3 regions of the Mesorhizobium sp. M0047 genome follow, and region 1 is predicted to be linked to each of the others. Evidence: riboswitches for the same ligand, from Rfam matches in the RefSeq annotation. Region 1 holds a riboswitch; each other region holds the start of a gene.
The links. A riboswitch is a leader RNA that binds a small molecule or an ion and turns the genes downstream of it on or off. The one in region 1 is predicted to bind cobalamin.
Positions count from the first base shown of each region.

Region 2: it holds a riboswitch for cobalamin, as region 1 does, so the genes downstream of both, metE (5-methyltetrahydropteroyltriglutamate--homocysteine S-methyltransferase) here and NKJ89_RS13235 (DUF1636 family protein) in region 1, are expected to answer to the same signal.
Region 3: it holds a riboswitch for cobalamin, as region 1 does, so the genes downstream of both, NKJ89_RS14150 (aromatic ring-hydroxylating oxygenase subunit alpha) here and NKJ89_RS13235 (DUF1636 family protein) in region 1, are expected to answer to the same signal.

Region 1 is NZ_JAMYUW010000011.1:108,693-115,748, forward strand. Features, by position in the region: gene NKJ89_RS13210 (four helix bundle protein) at 1-326, opposite strand, end outside; gene NKJ89_RS13215 (NADH-quinone oxidoreductase subunit C) at 348-950, opposite strand; gene NKJ89_RS13220 (NuoB/complex I 20 kDa subunit family protein) at 955-1,536, opposite strand; gene NKJ89_RS13225 (NADH-quinone oxidoreductase subunit A) at 1,527-1,892, opposite strand; gene NKJ89_RS13230 (winged helix-turn-helix domain-containing protein) at 2,211-3,410, shown strand; cobalamin riboswitch at 3,439-3,643, shown strand; gene NKJ89_RS13235 (DUF1636 family protein) at 3,683-4,117, shown strand; gene cobW (cobalamin biosynthesis protein CobW) at 4,114-5,151, shown strand; gene NKJ89_RS13245 (cobaltochelatase subunit CobN) at 5,170-7,056, shown strand, end outside.
Region 2 is NZ_JAMYUW010000042.1:20,734-27,789, reverse strand. Features, by position in the region: gene NKJ89_RS28755 (adenosine kinase) at 1-774, shown strand, start outside; gene NKJ89_RS28750 (alpha,alpha-trehalose-phosphate synthase (UDP-forming)) at 1,653-3,347, shown strand; cobalamin riboswitch at 3,916-4,117, shown strand; gene metE (5-methyltetrahydropteroyltriglutamate--homocysteine S-methyltransferase) at 4,213-6,564, shown strand; gene NKJ89_RS28740 (cytochrome-c peroxidase) at 7,009-7,056, opposite strand, start outside.
Region 3 is NZ_JAMYUW010000012.1:89,276-96,331, forward strand. Features, by position in the region: gene NKJ89_RS14145 (FAD-binding oxidoreductase) at 1-829, opposite strand, end outside; gene NKJ89_RS14150 (aromatic ring-hydroxylating oxygenase subunit alpha) at 876-2,123, opposite strand; cobalamin riboswitch at 2,239-2,440, opposite strand; gene NKJ89_RS14155 (DUF680 domain-containing protein) at 2,950-3,147, shown strand; gene NKJ89_RS14160 (DUF680 domain-containing protein) at 3,219-3,428, shown strand; gene NKJ89_RS14165 (DUF680 domain-containing protein) at 3,509-3,745, shown strand; gene NKJ89_RS14170 (ABC transporter ATP-binding protein) at 3,828-4,940, opposite strand; gene bglA (beta-galactosidase BglA) at 4,965-6,629, opposite strand; gene NKJ89_RS14180 (carbohydrate ABC transporter permease) at 6,634-7,056, opposite strand, start outside.

The DNA of each region.
Region 1 (7,056 bases):
GTGTAATTCGGTTCCAGCTTCGCCGCCTGCTCCTGGGACAACAACCCGATCCGTATGCACAGCATGGTATGTGTTTCCAATTCCTTCAACGAGCCTTGTGCGATGCGAAGAAACTGAATGAATGTTCGCCGCTGTGCGCGACCAAACCCCTCCGCGATATTTGCCGGGATTGAGACCGCGCAACGTCGCATCTGGGAGGTGATCCCATACAATTCCTCGCGCGGAAACGCGCGCGTCAAAACATAGATTTCCTCGGCGATATCCATCGCCTCTTTCCAGACGATGAGATCGCGATAGTCGCGTATAGCTTCCGGCGTCTTGTCCATTCACCATTCACTATTCACCATTCACTGTTTCGCCTTTTCGTCCCCGGGCAGGACGTAATCAGTACCTTCCCACGGGGACAAAAAATCGAAATTGCGGAATTCCTGCTTGAGCTCGACCGGCTCGTAGATGACGCGCTTGGCCTCGTCGTCGTAGCGCACCTCGACGAAGCCGGTCAGCGGGAAATCCTTGCGCAGCGGATGGCCTTCGAAACCGTAATCGGTCAACAGGCGCCGTAGATCGGGATGGCCGGAGAACAGCACGCCGTAGAGATCGTAGGTCTCGCGCTCGAACCAGTCGGCACCCGGAAAGACGCCGGTGATCGACGGCACCATGGTTTCCTCGTCGGCCTGCACCTTGACGCGGATGCGCACATTCTGCTTCGGCGACAGAAGATGGTAGACGACGTCGAAGCGCTTGGCGCGTGACGGATAGTCGGCGCCGCAGACGTCGATGATCGAGATGAACTGGCAGCGCGCATCGTCGCGCAGGAAGGTCATGACCTCGACCAGATCGCGCGGCTCGACGCCAATGGTAAGCTCACCATAGGCGATATCAGCGTCATTCACGCGGTCGATCAGCTTCTCGCCGAGATGGGTCGACAGTTCGCTCAGGGATGCGGTCATGGATTTACCGTTCGATCGTGCCGGTGCGGCGGATCTTCTTCTGCAAGAGAAGAATGCCGTAAAGCAGCGCTTCGGCGCTCGGCGGGCAGCCGGGCACATAGATGTCGACCGGCACGATGCGGTCGCAGCCACGCACCACCGAATAGGAATAGTGGTAGTAGCCGCCGCCATTGGCGCAGGAGCCCATCGAGATGACGTAGCGCGGTTCCGGCATCTGGTCGTAGACCTTGCGCAACGCCGGCGCCATCTTGTTGGTCAGCGTGCCGGCGACGATCATGATGTCGGACTGGCGCGGAGACGCGCGCGGCGCGACACCGAAGCGCTCGCTGTCATAGCGCGGCATCGAGGTGTGGATCATCTCAACCGCGCAGCAGGCGAGACCGAATGTCATGAACATCAGCGAACCGCTGCGTGCCCAGGTGATCAGCGCCTCTGTCGACGTAACGAGAAAGCCCTTGTCGGCCAGTTCGTTGTTGATCTCGAGGAAGAAGGGATCGTCTCCCCCTACCGGCCGGCCGGTATTGGGATCGAGGATACCTTTGGGCTTCGGCGCGACGAGGGTGCCTGAACTGTCGTTCAATCCCATTCCAGCGCTCCTTTTTTCCATTCATAGGCAAAGCCGATGGTCAGCACCGCCAGAAACACCATCATCGACCAGAAGCCGAGCATTCCGATCTTCGAGAACGACACCGCCCACGGAAACAGGAAGGCCACTTCCAGGTCGAAGATGATGAACAGGATCGACACCAGGTAGAATCGGATGTCGAACTTCATGCGTGCGTCGTCGAACGAGTTGAAACCGCACTCGTAGGCGGAAAGCTTTTCGGGATCGGGGTTGCGGTAAGCCACCAGGAAGGGTGCGGCCAGCAGCGCCAGGCCGACAACCAGCGCCACGCCAATGAACAGGACGATGGGCAGGTATGAGCTCAAGAGTGCGTTCATGCTCGGCTTTCCGTTGGCGCCAATCCACGTTGATTACAGCACCGGACCCTAATGCGGAAGCGTGACAGTTTAACCGCTGAACCGTTTTAAGGGCCTATGCTGCAACGCGGCGAGGGTTAGCGCAGCACTTCCAGCGAAGCAAGTCAAACCTTGTTCAAAACACTGACCTGGACGGCTTATCGCGGCAAACTGGTCCGATCCGCTCCTGTTTGATTTCCTTCGCCTTTTACTCCACTTTTCTCTCCTGACATGGTTGGCGCCAAAACCCTGCTAGCATTGTCCGGAATCACCCATCATCGCCCTCAGAGTGACGCCTGCATGAAGGAAAAGATCTCGCTCCCCATGGCCCGGCGCATCGCGCTTGCAGCCCAAGGTTTTCTCGATCCCCGCCCAACAGCTACGCCCGACCGCCGCCATTTTGCCCGCGTGCTGGCTCGAACCGGTCTGCTGCAGATCGATTCCGTCAGCGCGGTGGTGCGCGCTCATTATATGCCGCTCTATTCGCGCCTTGGCCCTTACCCTCTCGCCTTGCTCGACAATGCGGCCATGACGCGCAAGCGCACGGTCTTCGAATATTGGGCGCATGAGGCCTCTTTCCTGCCGGTCGAGACATACCCGCTGATGCGCTGGCGCATGCAACGGGCCGAGCGCGGCGACGAAATGTATCTGGGCCTCGCCAAATGGGGCCGCGAGCACGCCGCCTATGTCGAAGAGATCTACCGCCAGGTCGTCGAGCGCGGCCCGACCGCCGCCTCCGCGCTCGAGGGCCAGAAGGGCTCGGGCGGCTGGTGGGGCTGGAGCCATGCCAAGCATGCCTTCGAGTGGCTGTTCTGGGCCGGACGCATCACTACGGCGCACCGTCGCGGTTTCGAACGCTTCTATGACCTGCCCGAACGCGTGCTGCCGCAGGCGATCCTCGATCTGCCGGTTCCCGCCGCCGAGGACGCGCACCGCGAATTGCTGCGCATTTCGGCCCGCGCCCACGGCATCGCGACATCAGGCGATTTGCGCGACTATTTCCGCCTCTCGCCGGCCGACATGAAAGGCCGGCTGGAGGAATTGGTTGAAACAGGCGAATTGCTGCCGGTGCGCGTCGAAGGCTGGGACAAGCCGGCTTATCTTCACAAGGACGCCCGTCTGCCGCGCAAGATCGAGGCACGCGCCCTGCTGGCGCCGTTCGATCCGGTCGTCTTCGAACGCTCGCGCACGGAGCGGCTGTTCGATTTCCACTACCGCATCGAAATCTACACGCCGGCCGACAAGCGGCAATACGGCTATTATGTCCTGCCGTTCCTGCTCGGCGACAGGATTGTCGCGCGCGTCGACCTCAAGGCCGACCGGCCGGCCGGTGCCCTGCGCGTCCATGCGGCCTATGCGGAGTCCAGTGCGCCGCCTGAAACCGCTGCTCAGCTCTTCGAGGAATTGAAGCAGATGCAGGGCTGGCTTGGCCTTGAGCGCATGGAAGTGACGCCCGCCGGAGATTTGGGGCCGGCGCTGGCCGAAATCGCCGTGTCGTAAGCCGCGTTGACACCGCCGCCTGCAAAAGCCTAAATCCGGTACAGACGGTCTCTTCTCTTCAACGAGAGGAGCTAAGAGGGAATGCGGTGCGGGACGAAATCCCAAATCCGCGGCTGTCCCCGCAACTGTAAGCGAAGAGCCAAGGCCGAAAGCCACTGGGGTGATCCCGGGAAGGCGGCTACCCAAGGCAATGACCCGCGAGCCAGGAGACCTGCCGTCTGCGACTACAGAATCCGATCGTCCGGCGGGTTTCCGGGCAAGGAGCACGATCTTTGGACCACGACAGCAGTTTTTCGGCTGGCACAGCGGATGTTTCGTCCGGCCATGATGATGCCTTGGCTGGCGTCACCGTGATCGTCTGCGCCTCCTGCCGCGATGAAACCGGCTCCGACGCCCATCCCCGCGCCGGCGAACTGCTGGCGGACGACACGCGACGCGCCGCGTCGGGCGACAACATTCGCATCAGCAGCGTCGAATGTCTCGGCAATTGCAAGCGGCGGCTCAGCGCCGCCATCCTGCGCAACGGCTGCTGGAGCTATGTCTTCGGCGACCTGACACCAACCAGCGGCGCCGATCTGGTCACTGGAGCCAAACTCTTCGCCACTTCGACGGACGGCCTGATCCCATGGCGCGGCCGCCCCGATAGCCTGAAGCGCGGCCTTGTTGCCCGCATCCCTCCCCTCGACCTGTTGAAGGACCTGAAATGACCGCTTCCGTCTCCCGCGTCCCCTGCACCGTCGTCACCGGCTTTCTCGGCGCCGGTAAGACGACGCTGGTCCGCCATCTCCTGGAAAACGCCGGCGGCAAGCGTATTGCCATCATCGTCAACGAGTTCGGCGACATCGGCATCGACGGCGAGATCCTGAAGGGCTGCGGCATCGACACCTGCCCGGAGGAAAACATCGTCGAACTGGCCAATGGCTGCATCTGCTGCACCGTCGCCGACGATTTCGTGCCGGCGCTCGACCAGATCCTCGCGCTGACGCCGAAGGTCGATCACATCCTGATCGAGACCTCCGGCCTCGCTTTACCCAAGCCGCTGGTCCAGGCTTTCCAGTGGCCGAGCGTGAAAAGCCGCGTCACCGTTGATGGCGTCATCGCCGTGGTCGACGGGCCGGCATTGGCCGAGGGACGCGTCGCCAACGACATGGACGCCTTGCAGGCGCAGCGCGCTCAGGATGAGACGCTCGACCACGACGATCCGGTCGAGGAGGTGTTCGAGGACCAGATCGCCTGTGCCGACCTGATCATCCTGTCCAAAAGCGACCTGATGGACGCCGCCGGCACCGCCCGCGCCAATGCCATCATTGGCGAACACTCCGCCCGCGCGGTGAAGATCGTGCCGACGTCGCATGGCAAGGTGGATCCCTCCGTGCTGCTCGGCCTCGGTCTCGCCGTCGAGGACGATATCGAAAACCGCAAGTCTCATCACGACGGCGCGTTCGACCACGAGCATGACGACTTCGATACATTCATCGTCGATATTGCCTCGATAGCCAATCCGGACGAACTGGCGAAACGAGTCACCACCGCCGCCGAAGAAGAGAACGTGCTGCGCGTGAAGGGCTTCGTCGAGGTCGGCGGCAAGCCGATGCGGCTTTTGCTGCAGGCCGTCGGGCCGCGCGTCAACCACTACTACGACCGCGCCTGGACGGCGCAGGACGACCGCCGCTCGCGCCTCGTCGTCATCGGCCTCAAGGGGCTGAACCGCCCGGCTATCGAGCGTATACTCGCCGGCTGATTTCGGACATAGGTTGCGATGCACATCCTAACCACGACATCCGCCTCGCTCGACGACCTCGCCGAGCCGGTCGATCTGCGGCAGACGCCGGCGGATATCGTGGCCCTGTCCTTCACCGACAGCGACCTCGCCGGACTGGCGGCAGCGTGGAAGGCCGACGCCGACCGCCTGCCCTCGATGCGGCTGGCGGCACTGCGCGACTTGCGCCATCCCATGTCCGTCGACCTCTGGGTCGACAGCGTCGCCCGTCACGCCAAAATCATCCTCGTCCGCATCCTCGGCGGCTACGACTGGTGGCGCTACGGCTGCGACCAGCTTGCCTCGACGGCGCGGGCGCGCGGTATAAAACTGGCGCTGCTTCCTGGCGAATGCCGCGACGAGGACCTAAGGCTGATCGAAGCCTCGACGCTGCCGCGCGAAGAACTCGACGGCTTGCTCGACTATTTCCGCGAGGGCGGCCCGGCGAATATGAGCGCGCTGGTGCGGAAGCTGGCAAGGTTAGCGGGACAGAATGAGCCTGTCGTCGAGCCGGTCGCGGTCCCGAAGGCTGGGTTTTACGAGCCCGCATGCGGAGTTGTGGAGAAGCCGGACGCATCGAGTGTTGGCGTTCCGTCACACCCCCCTCTGTCCTGCCGGACATCTCCCCCGCAAGGGGGGAGATCGGCTGTCACCAAAGCCGGCTCCTCATCTGCCCCGTCAGATAGGAATCTATCTCGGATATCCGCGATTGGCGAAATCCCTGATGACGGCGCAATCTCCCCCCTTGCGGGGGAGATGTCCGGCAGGACAGAGGGGGGTGTGACGGAACTCGACGTTGACAACGTCAACGCCCCAGTCGTGCCCATCCTGTTCTACCGCTCGATGCTGCTGGCCGCCGATGTCGCGCCCATCGACGCGCTGTTTGAGGCGCTGCGGCAGCGCGGCATCAACCCCGTCCCCATCTTCGTCTCCAGCCTCAAGGACCCAGCATCCCTGGCGTTCGTGGAAACGTCACTGGCCTTCCTGAAACCCGCCGCCATCATCACCGCGACCGCTTTCGCTTCCGGCGCCGAGCCCGGCGTCGAAACTCTGTTCGACCGCGCCGGCGTGCCCGTCTTCCAGGTCATCGTCGCCACCACTCGCCGCGACATCTGGCAGAACAACCAGCGTGGGCTCGCCCCCGCCGACCTTGCCATGCATGTCGTGCTGCCCGAGCTCGACGGCCGCATCCTGGCCGGCGCCATTTCCTTCAAGGGCGAGAACGAGACCGATCCCGCGCTTGGCCACCGCGCCTTCGCCAACCGACCTGAAGCGGATCGTGTGGCGCAGGTAGCTGATCGCGTTGCGGCCTTCATCCGCCTGCAGCAGACGCCACGCGCCGAGCGCAAGCTCGCCATCCTGATCCCGGACTATCCGAGCGCCCCCGGCCGCACCGGCTACGCCGTCGGCCTCGACGTGCCGTCCAGCGTGTTGGCGATGCTGCACGACCTGAGGGAACAGGGCTATGGTGTTGAGGGGATTCCGGAAACGCCGCGTGCGTTGCTAGGGCTTCTTGAAGGTAGCAAAGATGGGCTGGGGCTGGAGGATTATCTGGACTTCTCCAAGAGCCTGCCGGCTGCGGCTGTCGCTGCCATGGAGGCGGCTTGGGGGAAGGCAGAAGGCGAGACAGGTTGGTGTGAGGCACCCCCCTCTGTCCTGCCGGACATCTCCCCCGCAAGGGGGGAGATTGAGCTGTCATCTGCGCTTCCGCCAATCTCAAACGTTGCAGGAAAGGTGCAGGCGACGGCACTGCCAATCTCCCCCCTTGCGGGGGAGATGTCCGGCAGGACAGAGGGGGGTGCTCAGGCGCCTACCTTCGCCAAATTTCCCTTCCGTGCCGCCACTTTCGGCAACATCACCGTAGCCCTCGCCCCAGACCGCGGCCGC
Region 2 (7,056 bases), on a different contig from region 1:
CGCGCCGCCTTCTTCGGCAAGGTGTCCAACGATGCGCTGGGCGAAATCTATGCGCACGACATCCATGCGCAGGGCGTTGCCTTCGACACCAGGCCGCTCGAGGGCGAGCCGCCGACGGCGCGCTCGATGATCTTCGTCACCCCGGACGGCGAGCGCTCGATGAACACCTATCTCGGCGCCTGCGTCGAGCTTGGGCCGGAGGATGTCGAGGCCGACAAGGCGTCTGGCGCCAAGGTCACCTATTTCGAGGGCTATCTGTGGGACCCGCCGCGCGCCAAGGAGGCGATCCGGCAGACGGCGAAGCTCGCGCACGAGGCCGGGCGCGAAGTCTCGATGACACTGTCGGATTCGTTTTGCGTTGACCGCTACCGCGACGAGTTCCTCGATCTGATGCGCTCGGGCACGGTCGACATCGTCTTTGCCAACAGCGACGAGATCAAGTCGCTCTACCAGACCTCGTCCTTCGACGAAGCGGTGGCGCAGATCCGCAAGGACTGCAAGATCGCCGCCGTCACACGCTCGGAAAAAGGCTCGGTTATCGTGCGCGGCGACGAGACCGTGGTCATCCATGCGACCGCCATCAAGGAGCTGGTCGACACGACGGGCGCTGGCGATCTCTACGCCGCCGGTTTCCTGCATGGCTACACGCAGGGCCGCGACCTCAAGACCTGCGGCGACCTTGGCTCGCTGGCGGCCGGCCTGGTGATCCAGCAGATCGGCCCAAGGCCAAGGCAGAATTTGCGCCGCGAGGCGGAACGGGCTGGGTTGCTGTAGATGCGCGGGCAACTAACCAGCCGCCCTACTGACGCGATCATCGCAGTGGCGGAACTGTGTCAAAGCTCGCTGATAGCGACAGCCATTCGCTTCGGAGAACTGACCGATTCTGCTGCCGTGAAGCTCGCTGGAAGAGCGGTGCAAGGCGGGCTTGCCTTGACGGCATTCACCGTCATCGAGATCGCCACCGGCATTTTCCAGAAGCTCAGCTTGGGGAAGGCCAGTAAGGTTCCTGAGGTAACGGAGAACTCGCGGCGTCCGTCGGAGCACTTGACTTGCGATCACGTCCCACGATGCCGAATGCGGGCAGACTGGTTCGCCATTGGTATGGGACCAGCGGAATTGGCAGCAGGGCTTCATCTTCGTCAATCTCGACGAGGCGCCGGATGTGGAGCCCGGCATTCGCGGATGTCAGGAAGTGCTCGCCTGGCTGGTATTCACATCGCGGTCTGGCTTCCACGATTTTGGGATCGTCGAGGGCAACGAGGAAGGGATTCAAAAACGGGCCCTGACGGGCGGAAAGGGACTATCCCGCCCTCTCCGATCTCCGTGTCAAAACTCTTCGGCAGACGCAGGATCGCATCACGGGGCCCGGCAGCCTTGGCGGCAGCGACATAGTTTCAGTTCATTTCAACAGGTGCTGGCATCTACTGGGTGTATCTCTTATCCGAACAATCCAACAATTACCGCAAGCACGGTCCGCTCGATCGGGTCGCCAGCTATTTTCGCGATAAGCCGGTTCTTGAGGGCGCCGAAGCCGAAACGCGACAATCGGTCGCCATTTGCTCTGACGCTCGTCAGATTCTCGTCAGCAGGGGGTGTGCCAATCTGGGAATGCCAGTTGCTCCATCATGGGGAATATTCAACGGAGGCATGAAATGGACGCATTGAACAACGCCAACTCGCCGCGCCGGAACCTCACATGGCAAACTGGGGCTGTTCACGAACTAATCGCTTTTGAACAACCCCTGAGAGACTTGCCACAGGAGCGAGAACAACAAGCCGAAGTTGGCCCGTCCCGTCCTGTTGTCTCAGCCGCAGACCAGCGCTTCAACACGGCGGCCCAGCAGCCACATAGGAGTCTTATCGCAATTTCCAACCGCGGTGCGACTGTCAATTCTGATCAGCCCAAGACAGGCGGGCTTTCGGCGGCCCTGGAGTGCGTCGTGGAGCGTACCGGCGCGGTCTGGGTAGGTTTTTCCGAGCATCTTGGCGACGGGGATAAGCAACAGGTGCCCCTCGTGCAGCGTGGCAAAGGTCAAATCGGGTGGCTCGATGGGCCGGCAGCGGACTATTCTCGGTACTATCAAGGTTTTGCAAATTCAATATTGTGGCCGGCGCTCCACTCGCTGCCGGACCGGATCTCAGGCTCGGAAGAGGATTATAAAAGTTATCGCGACGTCAATGCCTTCATGGCGCGCGCGGTGTCCGAATTGGGAGATAACGCAGTCTACTGGGTTCATGACTACCATTTCCTGCCGCTCGGCGCTGATTTGCACAGACTCGGCATTGACCGGCCGATCGGCCATTTCCTGCATACGCCATGGCCCGAGTCTGACATGATGGAGCGCGTGCCCAATTCTGGCGAGCTAATGAAATGTATGCTCGAGTATGATCTGCTCGGTTTCCAGACCGACCGTGATGTGAGCAATTTCCTCGCCTGTGTCCAATCTCATTTGGGGCTGGAGAGCAAGAACGGGGTCGTTTTCTCGGACCATGGCCAGACGCAATGCCAAAATTTTCCTATAGGTATCGATCCGAAGCAATTCGAACAGTGTGCCGCAGATTCGCTTGAGGCGCAGAAAGCCTACATTTCGCAGTTGAAACTTGGTGGAGCAAAGCTAGTTATCGGCGTCGATCGGCTCGACTACACCAAGGGCATCGACAATCGGATTAAAGCTTTCGATCTGCTGGCAGTCGAGCCGCAACGTGTCTCGCTCTTGCAAATCGCAACTCCCTCACGTGGCGACATCCAAGCGTACAGCGAATATCGGCGCGACGTCGAAAGACTCGTCAATCAAGTCAACAACCGGCATGGCACGGACGAGTGGATGCCGATTATCTATGAGAACAGGTCGTTCACCCAAGCTGAGATCGCGGGTCTTTACAGAGCCGCGCGTGTTTGCGTTGTGACGCCGTTGCGCGATGGCATGAATCTTGTGGCGAAAGAATACATTGCTGCACAAGATCCGAGCGACCCTGGCGTTCTGGTGTTATCGAAGTTTGCCGGCGCGGCCGAAGACTTCGGCGAGGACGCCCTGCTGGTAAATCCGAGGCTCTCCGACGAGATAGCTACCGCGATCTCAAGAGCGGCCAGCATGCCGCGCGAAGAACGCATCCAACGCTGGCGGAGGATGATGGACAAACTTGAAGCGTATACGATCCACCATTGGTCAGCGGACTTCGTTCGGCAACTGGACAGCAGCCGGGTTACGGTCCCTGCGGATCACTTCCACTATGTTGGCTTGGGCTGGATCAGCGAGGCCCAAATGCCTTCGTATCGGACCGAGCCAGAATTGCACACCGCGCTGACGCGTGCACTGGATAAAAACTGGGTCCTGCCGATCGTATGATGCAGAATATGAAGCACGCGAGCTTTGCCTGCATTTGCGCATCCCTCAATGCCGAGCGCTTGGAGAGAGAGATACTTATCCTGACCGCCTGAATGCGGCTTAAGCGGCTTATCGGGACCACAGTCGGGCTTTGCATCAGACCCTTGAGCCAGGCTCCGTCAGTGTGGTCTCTTGCCGCCGAGCGGAGTCATCACGATTGCCTAGTCACCCGTGATGACGACTGGCGTGCCAATTCCCCTCGGACCACGGTTTGGCGCTCACTCCGAGAAAACCGCTTCTACCACGCACGCACGGCTTGCGGCCGCATCGTTAAACATCGCCACCAATGCGATCTTCTGCATTCTAATGACGTTGTCACGCGCTTGAAGTCTTGTCCGAAATCCTTCATCGGCGACCTGCGAGGGATGTCGCAGCCCGACAGGGATCCATTAGTTGGACAATGGTGGCAGCGGAGCAGCGCCGCCAATGGGCGACTGAATATTTCACAATGTTAGACAAGCGTAAAAGCGAAATCACATAACGACATAAACATTTCGTTATGCGTCATTGACAAAAGAGCGGACTGCTGTGATTGTCTGCGTGTCGTGGTTCTCGCGTGCGGCGCTGCCGCAGCGGAGCTAAGAGGGAAGCCGGTGCAATGCCGGCGCTGCCCCCGCAACTGTTAGCGGCGAGCCAATCCCACTCATGTCACTGAGGCGAATACCCTCAGGAAGACGGGTAGAGGCTATGACCCCGCGAGCCAGGAGACCTGCCACGGCGAATTACGTCCACGGGCGGGGTGTCTCGGTGGCCGCTGCAAGCCGGCGTTCGTGCCGGCCTGCTAGCGCCTTCCTTGTCATCGACGCCCCAACCATCGGGGTATGACATGACTGACTCTCAGGAAATTCCTGTAGCAACGCTCGGCGTGCCGCGCTTCGGTCGTCGGCGAGAACTGAAATTCGCGCTTGAAAGCTACTGGTCCGGAACATCGTCCGCTGGCGACCTTCTCACGACGTCGAAGGCGCTCCGTGCCGCTAGCTGGGAAGAGCAGCGCCATCGCGGCGTGTCGAAAATCCCGTCGAACGACTTCTCGCTTTACGACCATGTGCTCGACACCGCAGCCATGGTCGGGGCCGTTCCATCCCGTTACGGCTGGAATAGCGGCGAGGTCCCACTTGACATCTACTTCGCAATGGCGCGCGGCAACCAGGGTCAGACGGAGGATTGTGGACACGCTGGTCACCAGGAGGAGGCTCATGGACCTGGTGTAACCGCGATGGAAATGACCAAGTGGTTTGACACCAACTACCACTACATTGTGCCGGAACTCGATGATGATCAGACGTTCGCCCTCTCGTCATCGAAGCCGGTCGATTACTTCCTCGAGGCTAAAGCTCTCGGCATCCACACACGCCCAGTCATCCTTGGACCCATCACCTTCCTCAAGCTGGCGAAATCGCCTGCCGAGGGGTTCGGTCCCATCGCGCTCCTACCGCGGCTGCTGCCCGTTTACGAGCAAGTCCTGCAGAGGCTGAAGCTGTCGGGAGCCGACTGGGTGCAGATCGATGAGCCAGCGCTTGTCCTCGATCTGAACCCGAACGAACGAGCTGCGTTCCAATTCGCCTATGGCCAGCTGTCGAAAGCCGCGCCCGAGCTGAAGATCATGCTGGCTACGTATTTCGGGTCGCTGGGAGACAATCTCGAAACCGCGGTTTCTCTACCCTTGGCCGGGCTGCATATTGATCTCGTGCGCGCTCCCGAGCAGCTGGAAACGGTGGGTCGGCTCGCTCCGAAGGATCTGGTGCTCTCGCTTGGCTTGATCGATGGCCGCAACGTCTGGCGTGCGAACCTGCCCGCCATTCTCGACCGCATCAAACCGATCGTCGCCGGCTGGCCCTTGGACCGCGTCGAGATCGCGCCTTCTTGCTCGATGCTGCATGTGCCGATCGATCTGCGCATGGAGACGGAACTCGACGCCGACATCAGGTCGTGGCTCGCCTTCGCGGCCCAGAAGACCGACGAGCTGGTCTTGCTGGCCCGGGCCCTGTCCCAAGGCAGGGATGCGGTGGCAGGCGCGTTGAAAGCGTCTGCCGAGGCTGCCGCCACGCGCGTGACATCCACGAGGATCCATGACCCGCTTGTTCAGGGGCGGATCGCTAGCATTGAGGACAGCGCGAAGCGACGAGAGAGCGCATTTGGCGAGCGCTCCAGAGTCCAAGCCGGCTCACTCGGGCTGCCGCCGTTCCCGACGACGACCATCGGGTCCTTCCCGCAGACGCCGCAGGTACGCAAGGCGCGGGCCGCTCATGCGAAGGGCCAGCTGAGCTATGTCGACTATGAGACGTTCCTGAAGAAGGAGATCGAGGCTGCAATTCGCTGGCAGGAAGAGATCGGGCTGGACGTGCTGGTGCACGGTGAGTTCGAGCGAAACGACATGGTACAGCATTTCGGCGAGCAGTTGTCCGGCTTCGCGCTCACCCAGCATGCCTGGGTACAAAGCTATGGGTCGCGCTACGTGCGTCCCCCCATCATTTTCGGCGACGTATCGAGGCGCAATCCGATGACAGTGCGCTGGTGGCAATTCGCCCAGTCGCTTACGGAAAAGCCCGTGAAGGGAATGCTCACAGGCCCAGTCACCATTCTCAACTGGTCTTTTGTTCGCGACGACGTACCCCGCTCCGAAGCCTGCCGCCAGATCGCGCTCGCCATCCGCGACGAAGTGACGGATCTCGAAAGGTCCGGCGCAAGGATGGTCCAGATCGATGAGGCCGCCTTTCGCGAAGGATTGCCACTGCGCCAATCTGATTGGAAAGTCTATCTCGACTGGGCTGTCGAATGTTTCCGGATCGCTTCAACGGGTGTAAAGGACGCGACTCAAATTCATACCCACATGTGCTATTCGGAGTTCAACGAGATCATTCAGGCGATCGCTGGAATGGATGCGGATGTCATTTCGATTGAGACGTCGCGCTCGAAGATGGAACTGTTGGACGCCTTCACGAGCTCCAAATATCCGAACGAAATCGGTCCCGGCGTCTATGATATTCACTCACCACGCGTCCCGGAAGTCGGCGAGATTTCGGACTTAGTCATGCTTGCCCGCGAGCGACTGTCCGACGGCCAACTGTGGATAAACCCGGACTGTGGCCTCAAAACACGCAAATGGGAGGAGGTCCGCCCTGCCCTCATTAACATGGTCGCTGCAGCACGCGCGCTCCGGCAGAAAGTGCAGGCGTGAGGCTTCTCTTGCTCACCGTGTGGGGAGTTGCCGACTGGCGGATGTCGGCCGGGAATATGCCAAACCGATCACACTCTTGGAAATAAGCCACTCGGCGAAAATGTGCGATTTTTCTTCGGCACGTGTCCTCATCCCGCAGAAATAATGAATGTGACACTACGCTATAGTATTGGTCCTTGGGAACATACAGGCCCCGCGCCTCGAACAAATCGTACACACGTCGTTTCTCAAAGTAGACTGCTTGGCAAGTTCGCTCAGGCGGCGACAATATATGGTGCTGCGCGTCTGTCCGCTTCCCCAGTTGATTCGCGCAGACTACGGGCGAAGTGGCAGTTTTCGGGTATTGCTAGCCTCCCGCCAATTCGGAGATGAACGTGGCAATTCGTGTGGCCCAAGTAAAAGCCGCAATCATTTTCGATTGCGACGTCCGCAGCCAGTTGGCCCTTATTTTCCTGTGATCTGCGTTACAGGCCGGGGCGTTGTCGCCGTTTC
Region 3 (7,056 bases), on a different contig from region 1:
GGGCGACGGCGTCGTCTCCCGCCGGCAAAGCGAACGGCGCCGGGATCTCCTCCACGGCCGGCGCCGCAAAGCTCTCCTGATGGTATTTCGTCATGTCGAAGCCGGCGGAGTCCAGCATGCCGCGCACGGCGCGCATGAAAGGATCGGGGCCGCAGCAGAAGATTTCGCGCTCGCGGAAATCGGGCGCCAGCAGCGGCAGCCTGATGGCGTCGATGCGGCCCATATGGCCGAACCAGCCCTCTCGGCTCGAACGCTCCTCGATCATGAAACCGAGCGACAAGCCCGGCATGCGGCTGCCGAGCAGTTCGAGCTCCTTGCGGAAAATGATCTCTTCCGGGCGGCGCGCGCAATTGACGAAGCCGACATCGGTCCATGGCGCACAGTCGTTCAGCCAGCGCAGCATCGACATCATCGGCGTCACGCCGGATCCGGCCGAAATGAACAGATATTTGGCCGCCGGGTGACTGTGCAGCGAAAAATCGCCGGTCGGCCCATAGGCCTTGACGTGCGAGCCGGGCGTCAGATGGTCAAACATCCATCGCGTGCCGGTGCTGCCGGCTTGCGCCTTCACCGTCACTGCGATCGAGAACGGCCGCGATGGCGAGGACGACAGCGTATAGGTGCGCATCAGCGGCCCGTCCGCAGTCGGCAGTTCCAACGTCACGAACTGGCCCGGCTTGTAGCGGAACCAGGTCTGGTTGTCGGAGCGGAAGGTGAAGGTCTTGACGTCAGGCGCTTCGTCGCTGACGCCGATCACCTCCAGCACCTGCAGCCTGTCGTTCCAGGGCGTCATCTGGTCGAGATGGCGATAGAGGCCAAGATCCGTCATCGCATTCATCCTCTCTTGTCCCTCATGTTTTGTGCATGTGATGCAACTAGGCGACGCTGCGCAGCGCCGGCCTTCCACCTTCGGCGAGGCGCGGGCCGATGAACGACGCGTACCATTCGACGAACTGGATCACGCCACCCTCATGCAGCTCCGAATAGGGGCCTGGTTCATAGGCGGGCGACAGGATGCCGAGGGCATTTTCCTCAACGATGCGGCGGTCTTGGTCGTTGGTTTCGGTCCACACATGGGTAAGGTCTTCGATGGTGTAGTCGACACCCTCGACCGCGTCCTTGTGCACCAGCCATTTCGTCGTCACTGCCGTTTCCGTGGCGCTGATCGGCACCACCCGGAACGTCACCGCGTGATCGATAAGGATGTGGTTCCATGTCGTCGGATAGTGATAGTGCATCAAGGTGCCGATGCGATCGGCGGAGACAGCGTCGGAGAGGTTCTTCTTCACCGCCAGCTTGCCGCTCATGGTGTAGCTGACGGCATCGCGCAGCAGCGGCGCGCGGGTGGCGCGATACTGCCCGGCCGGATCGATGCGGAATATGCTCGGCAGTCCGACGGCCTCGCATTTGGCCCAATGCGCGACCATTTCGGGGTCGCTGTCGGCGCCGTTGACGCCGGTCACGGTCGGAGCCTCGGGGAAGGTCTTGCACAACTCGGGATGATTGGCGACGCAGTGATAGCACTCGCGGTTGTTTTCCCAGACCAACTTCCAGTTGCCCTTCTCGATGATCGTGCTCTCGAAGGCGACCTTTGCTTCCCGCAACCGGTGCGGCAGCAGATAAGGTTCGATCATCGCCCGCATCGGCGCGAAATCCGCTGGCTCCTTGGCCAGGCAGATGAAGATATAGCCGCCGACGCTCTCGCAGGCGACCGGCTTCAGACTGAACTCACTCTTGTCGAAACCGTCGGCCATCTGACGGGCGAACAGCAAGCGGCCGTCGAGCTCATAGGTCCACTGGTGATAGGGACAGACAAGCTTTGCCGCAGTACCCTTGTCGGTGTTGCAGACGCGACTGCCGCGATGGCGGCAGGAATTGTGGAAGGCGTTGATCTTGCCTTGCTGGTCACGGACAAGAACAACCGGATAGTCGCCGATCTGCACGGTAATGTAGCTGCCCGGCTTCGGCAGCTCGCAATCATGGCCGATGAACAGCCAATCGCGATACCAGATCAGCTCCATGTCCAGCTTGAAGTAGTCTGGATCGGTGTAGAAGGGCTGCTCTAGCGAAAAGCCTTGCCGACGGCTGTTCAAGAGCCTCAGCATGTCGTTGCGAATATCCATGTCCTGTCCTCGTTATCTAAGGACTGAACTGGTGGTGACGGAGGAAGGATTGGACGCAGGCCGGCGAGGCGCCGTGCATGCACTATCCACCTCTTGATCGCCCACCGCGATCAGTCGAGTCTAGAAATCTCGGGCTGGTTTCCGGGCTTTGGAGTTGTCCTTGCGGACGATCGCGACACCTTCCCAGGCAGTTGCCCAGTGGTCTCCCGTTGCGACTTGAACTCCACCACCGTTGCGGGGGCAGCGCCGGATTTTGACCGGCTTCCCAATTCTCCGCCCCGTCGTCACGAAGCGGCACCTGAGATGGCATGATCTAACCACGATCGCTGGCGCGTCATCGGCATGAAAACGACATCGTATCCATGCGGCGCGACACGCGTGCGAAACGTTCGGGTTGGCGATTGCCGGGCTGAAATCCTATCTCTTCGGCAGCCATCGCCACTTGCAATCTCCTCGAAAGCCAACCCTTGCTGGCGGCCAAAAAAGGCTAACGGTTTCGAAAAGTGACTATTAGCTGATTCTAAAATCGAACCGAACGGTTCGTTTCTGTTGACGGTGCGTGCAGGACGTTGTGAACGCCGGGCCTTGGCAACAGTTAGTGATCCAGCGGACGGTTTTGCTTAAACCATTGAAAAATATAAATAATAAGTAGCGTGTGGAAGCCCTTGGCACAATTTCAAGTAGCGGAATCATGGTCCACACGAAACAACTTCGTGATTGGAAAAGGCGAGGATGCCCTCCCACATCGGGGCTGTCCGAACGACGCGATTTCATTTCCAAGACACGCCGCTAGACGGACGAAAAAGAAGATACTGGAGTACAAAAAATGAAAAAGATCATTCTCACTGCCGCCGCCGTTCTGGCCATTTCCGGCAGCGCCTTCGCTAATGGCAGCGACCACTACGGTTCGAACGCCCCGGCAGCCACTGCCGTCGACAGCTCGTACACCGCTTCGGTCAAGAAGTCGGAACCGGCTGCTCAGACGCCTGCCCAGGGCAGCGACCGTAACCTCTTCGGCCACTAACAACCAATTCCCAGTTGACAGCGGGTTCGCCCGCCGTCCTGGCGAAATCCAGAAAATTCAGGAGACTTGAAATGAAGAAGATCATTCTTGCTACCGCCGCTGTTCTGGCCATCTCGGGTAGCGCTTTCGCCGCTAGCGACAACTATGGTTCGAACGGCGCCAACCAGCCTGCCACCACCGCCGTCGACAGCTCGTACACGGCTTCCGTCAAGAAGTCGGAGCCGGCCACGCAGGCGCCTGTCAACCATGGCAGCGACCGCAACCTGTTCGGCAACAACTAACATCCGATCAAAACCAACATCCGACAGCGATGCTGCGGGTTAACCCGCAGCATCGAATTCGAGAATACGGAGTGTCAAAAATGAAAAAGATTGTTCTTACTGCCGCCGCTCTTCTGATTGCCGCCGGCAGCGCCTATGCCCGCAACGACAACGTTGGTGGCACCGATATCAACAAGCTGGCGACCTCCAACGTCGACACCACGCCGACGTCTTCGGTGCGCGACACCGGTTCGCCGGTCTACAAGCTGCTCAATTCGTCGGGCGACGTACCGAAGTCCGCCCCTCAGGGCAGCGACCGGAATCTCTTCGGCCGCTAACAGCCGAAGCTGATCTCCAAACAAGAGCGGCGGGCAGGCCCGCCGCTCTTGTTTTTGCAACGTGCAGTCTCATCATGGAACCTCAGGCCGCCTTAGCCTCTGCTTCGTGAAGCGCGAAGGACCGCCCATCCGTGTCGAAGATATGCAGGTCTTCGGCATTGGCGCTCAGCCGCAATGTCGAGCCGCGCTTGACCTCGACATTGCCGGGCAGCTTGGTCACCAGTGGCAGATCGGCGCGGCCGATGTCGACATAGACAAGCTGGACCTCGCCGAGCTGCTCGACATAGTCGACCGTCCCTTCGAACAGATAGTCCGCACCGCTGGCAATGATCAGGTCCTCCGGCCGCACGCCAAAGCTCACCGCGGCGCCCTTTGCCGAAGCAGGGGTCGTGATCGGCACGGTTGCCTTGCGCCCGCCGACATGGCTGACGACAGTCGGGTTTCCGGTCCTTTCGATGGTCGCCGGCAGGATGTTCATGGCCGGCGAGCCGATGAACTGGGCAACGAACAGATTGCCGGGCTTCTTGTAGAGATCCATAGGCGTGCCGACCTGCTCGATATGGCCTTCCTTGAGCACAACGATGCGGTCGGCCAGCGTCATCGCCTCGACCTGGTCATGGGTGACGTAGATCATGGTCGTGGCGGGCATCGATTCCTTGAGCTTGGCGATTTCGATGCGGGTGGCGACGCGAAGTGCGGCGTCAAGGTTCGACAGCGGCTCGTCAAACAGGAACACCTTCGGATTGCGCACGATGGCGCGGCCAATGGCGACGCGCTGGCGCTGTCCGCCCGACATCGCCTTGGGCAAGCGGTCGAGATATTTCGTCAACTGCAGGATTTCCGCCGCCTGGCGTACGCGCCGGTCGATCTCGGCCTTGTTCTCCTTCCCGATCTTCATCGAGAACGCCATGTTGTCGTAGACGGTCATGTGCGGGTACAGCGCGTAGGACTGGAACACCATGGCGATGCCCCGCTTCGACGGCGGCACGTCGTTCACGACCTCGCCGGCTATTCTGAGCTCGCCGGAGGTGATTTCCTCGAGCCCGGCGATCGACCTCAGCAATGTCGACTTGCCGCAGCCCGACGGACCGACAAAGACGATAAATTCGCCCGACTTGATATCGAGGTCGATGCCGTGGAGAATGTTCAGATTGCCGTAGGACTTCTTCACTTGCCTTAGCGTGACATCGGCCATTGGTTTCCTCCAGTGATTTGAAATTCAGTCGACGCGCCCGAACCAGGCGCCGTAGCCGCCAAGCTCGATGGAACCGCTGCTTGCCTGCCCCGAAAATCCATGCCCGGGCAAAGGTTGCGGCGATCGGCTGCCAAGGTCAACCTTGGTTGGCCCGGCTCCCAGATTGAAGGCGCAGACGACCTGCTCGTTGCCTGCGCGGCGGGTGAAGGCGACGGTGTCGCCATCGCTTTCGATGAAGGTGATGTCACCCTTGACAAGTGCCGTGTGGGCTCGCCGGAAGGTGAGAAAGCGACGATAGTGCTCAAGCAGCGAATTCTCGTCGCCCTGCTGGACATTGACAGCTTGCGACAGATGCTTGGTCGGCACCGGCAGCCAGGGCTTTGCCGGGGAGAATCCGCCATTCTTGGCGCTGCCGTCCCACACCATCGGCGTTCGGCAGCCATCGCGGCCTTTGAATTCCGGCCAGAAGCGGATGCCGTAGGGGTCCTGCAAGTCCTCGAAGCGCAGCTCCGCTTCGGCGAGCCCAAGCTCTTCGCCTTGATAGATGCAGACCGAACCACGCAACGACATCAACAACGCCGAGATGACCTTGAGGTAGGCGGTCGGATCGGATTCGCCGGCCGCCCAGCGCGAGGCCGGGCGCATCACGTCGTGGTTGGAGAAGGCCCAGCACGACCAGCCGTCGCTGGCGACCTTGCCGAAGGATTCCAGCACCGAGCGGACCTTGGCCGCACTGATCTTTTCCGGCGCCAGGAAGTCGAAGGAGTAGCACATGTGCACGCGCTTGCCGCCGGCCGTGTAGGCAGCCACCACGTCCAGTCCGCGCTGCGAATCGCCGACCTCGCCGACCGCGGCTGTTGCCGGATATTCATCGAGCAGGGCGCGGAAGCGCTCGAGGAAGCCGAGGTTCTCCGGGCGGCTCTTGTCGTAGAGATGGTCCTGATAGTTGTAGGGGTTGACCGCTGGTGCGGTCTGGTCGTTGCGCTCTTCCGGCGGCAGCGGCGGATTGTTTTCCAGGCCCTGGCTGTGGAAGTAAAAATTGATGGTGTCGAGCCGAAAACCGTCGACGCCACGCTCCAGCCAGAAGCGGGTGACGTCCAGCAACGCATCCTGGACTTGGCGGCTGTGGAAGTTGAGGTCGGGCTGCTCGGCCAGGAAATTATGCAGGTAATATTGCTGGCGGCTGGTATCCCATTGCCAGGCCGAGCCGCCGAAGATCGACAGCCAGTTGTTGGGTGGCGTGCCGTCCGGCCTGGCGTCCGCCCAGACGTACCAGTCGGCCTTCGGGTTGTTGCGGCTCGACCGGCTTTCCTTGAACCACGGGTGGTTGTCGGCGGTGTGCGACAGCACTTCGTCGATCATCACCTTCAAGCCCAGCCTGTGTGCCTCGGCGGTCAGCGCGTCGAAGTCGGCCAGCGTGCCGAACATCGGATCGACGTCGCGGTAGTCGGTGACGTCATAGCCGAAATCCTTCATCGGCGATTTGAAGAACGGCGAAATCCAGATGGCGTCCGCACCGAGTGCCGCAATGTAGGGGAGGCGGCCGATGATCCCCTTGAGGTCGCCGATGCCGTCGCCGTTCGAGTCCTGGTAGCTGCGCGGGTAGATCTGGTAGATCACAGCACCGCGCCACCAGTCGCGATCGATGGCGAGGTCAGGTTTCGAGCTGGCCTTCAAAGCGGATTGCATCGTCTCAGCCTCCTTTCACCGAGCCGGCAAGCAGCCCGCGGACAAAATAGCGCTGCAGCGAGAAGAAGACGATCAGCGGCACGATTATGGTCACGAAAGCCGATGTCGTCAGAATCTCCCAGTCGCCACCGCGTGAGCCCAACAGCGCATTGAGCTTGGCGGTCAGCACGATCTGGTCTGCCTCTGTACCCAGGAAAACCATCGCCACCAGCAGATCGTTCCATACCCATAGGAACTGGAAGATGGCAAACGAAGCCAGCACTGGGAAGGACAGCGGCAAGACGATCTTGACGAAGATCTCGAAATCGCTGGCGCCGTCGATACGCGCCGATTCCATGATCTCGCGCGGCAGGCCGGCAATATAGCTGCGCAGCAGGTAGATGGCAAAGGGCAAGCCGAAGCCGGTATGCGCCAGCCAGATGCCGAG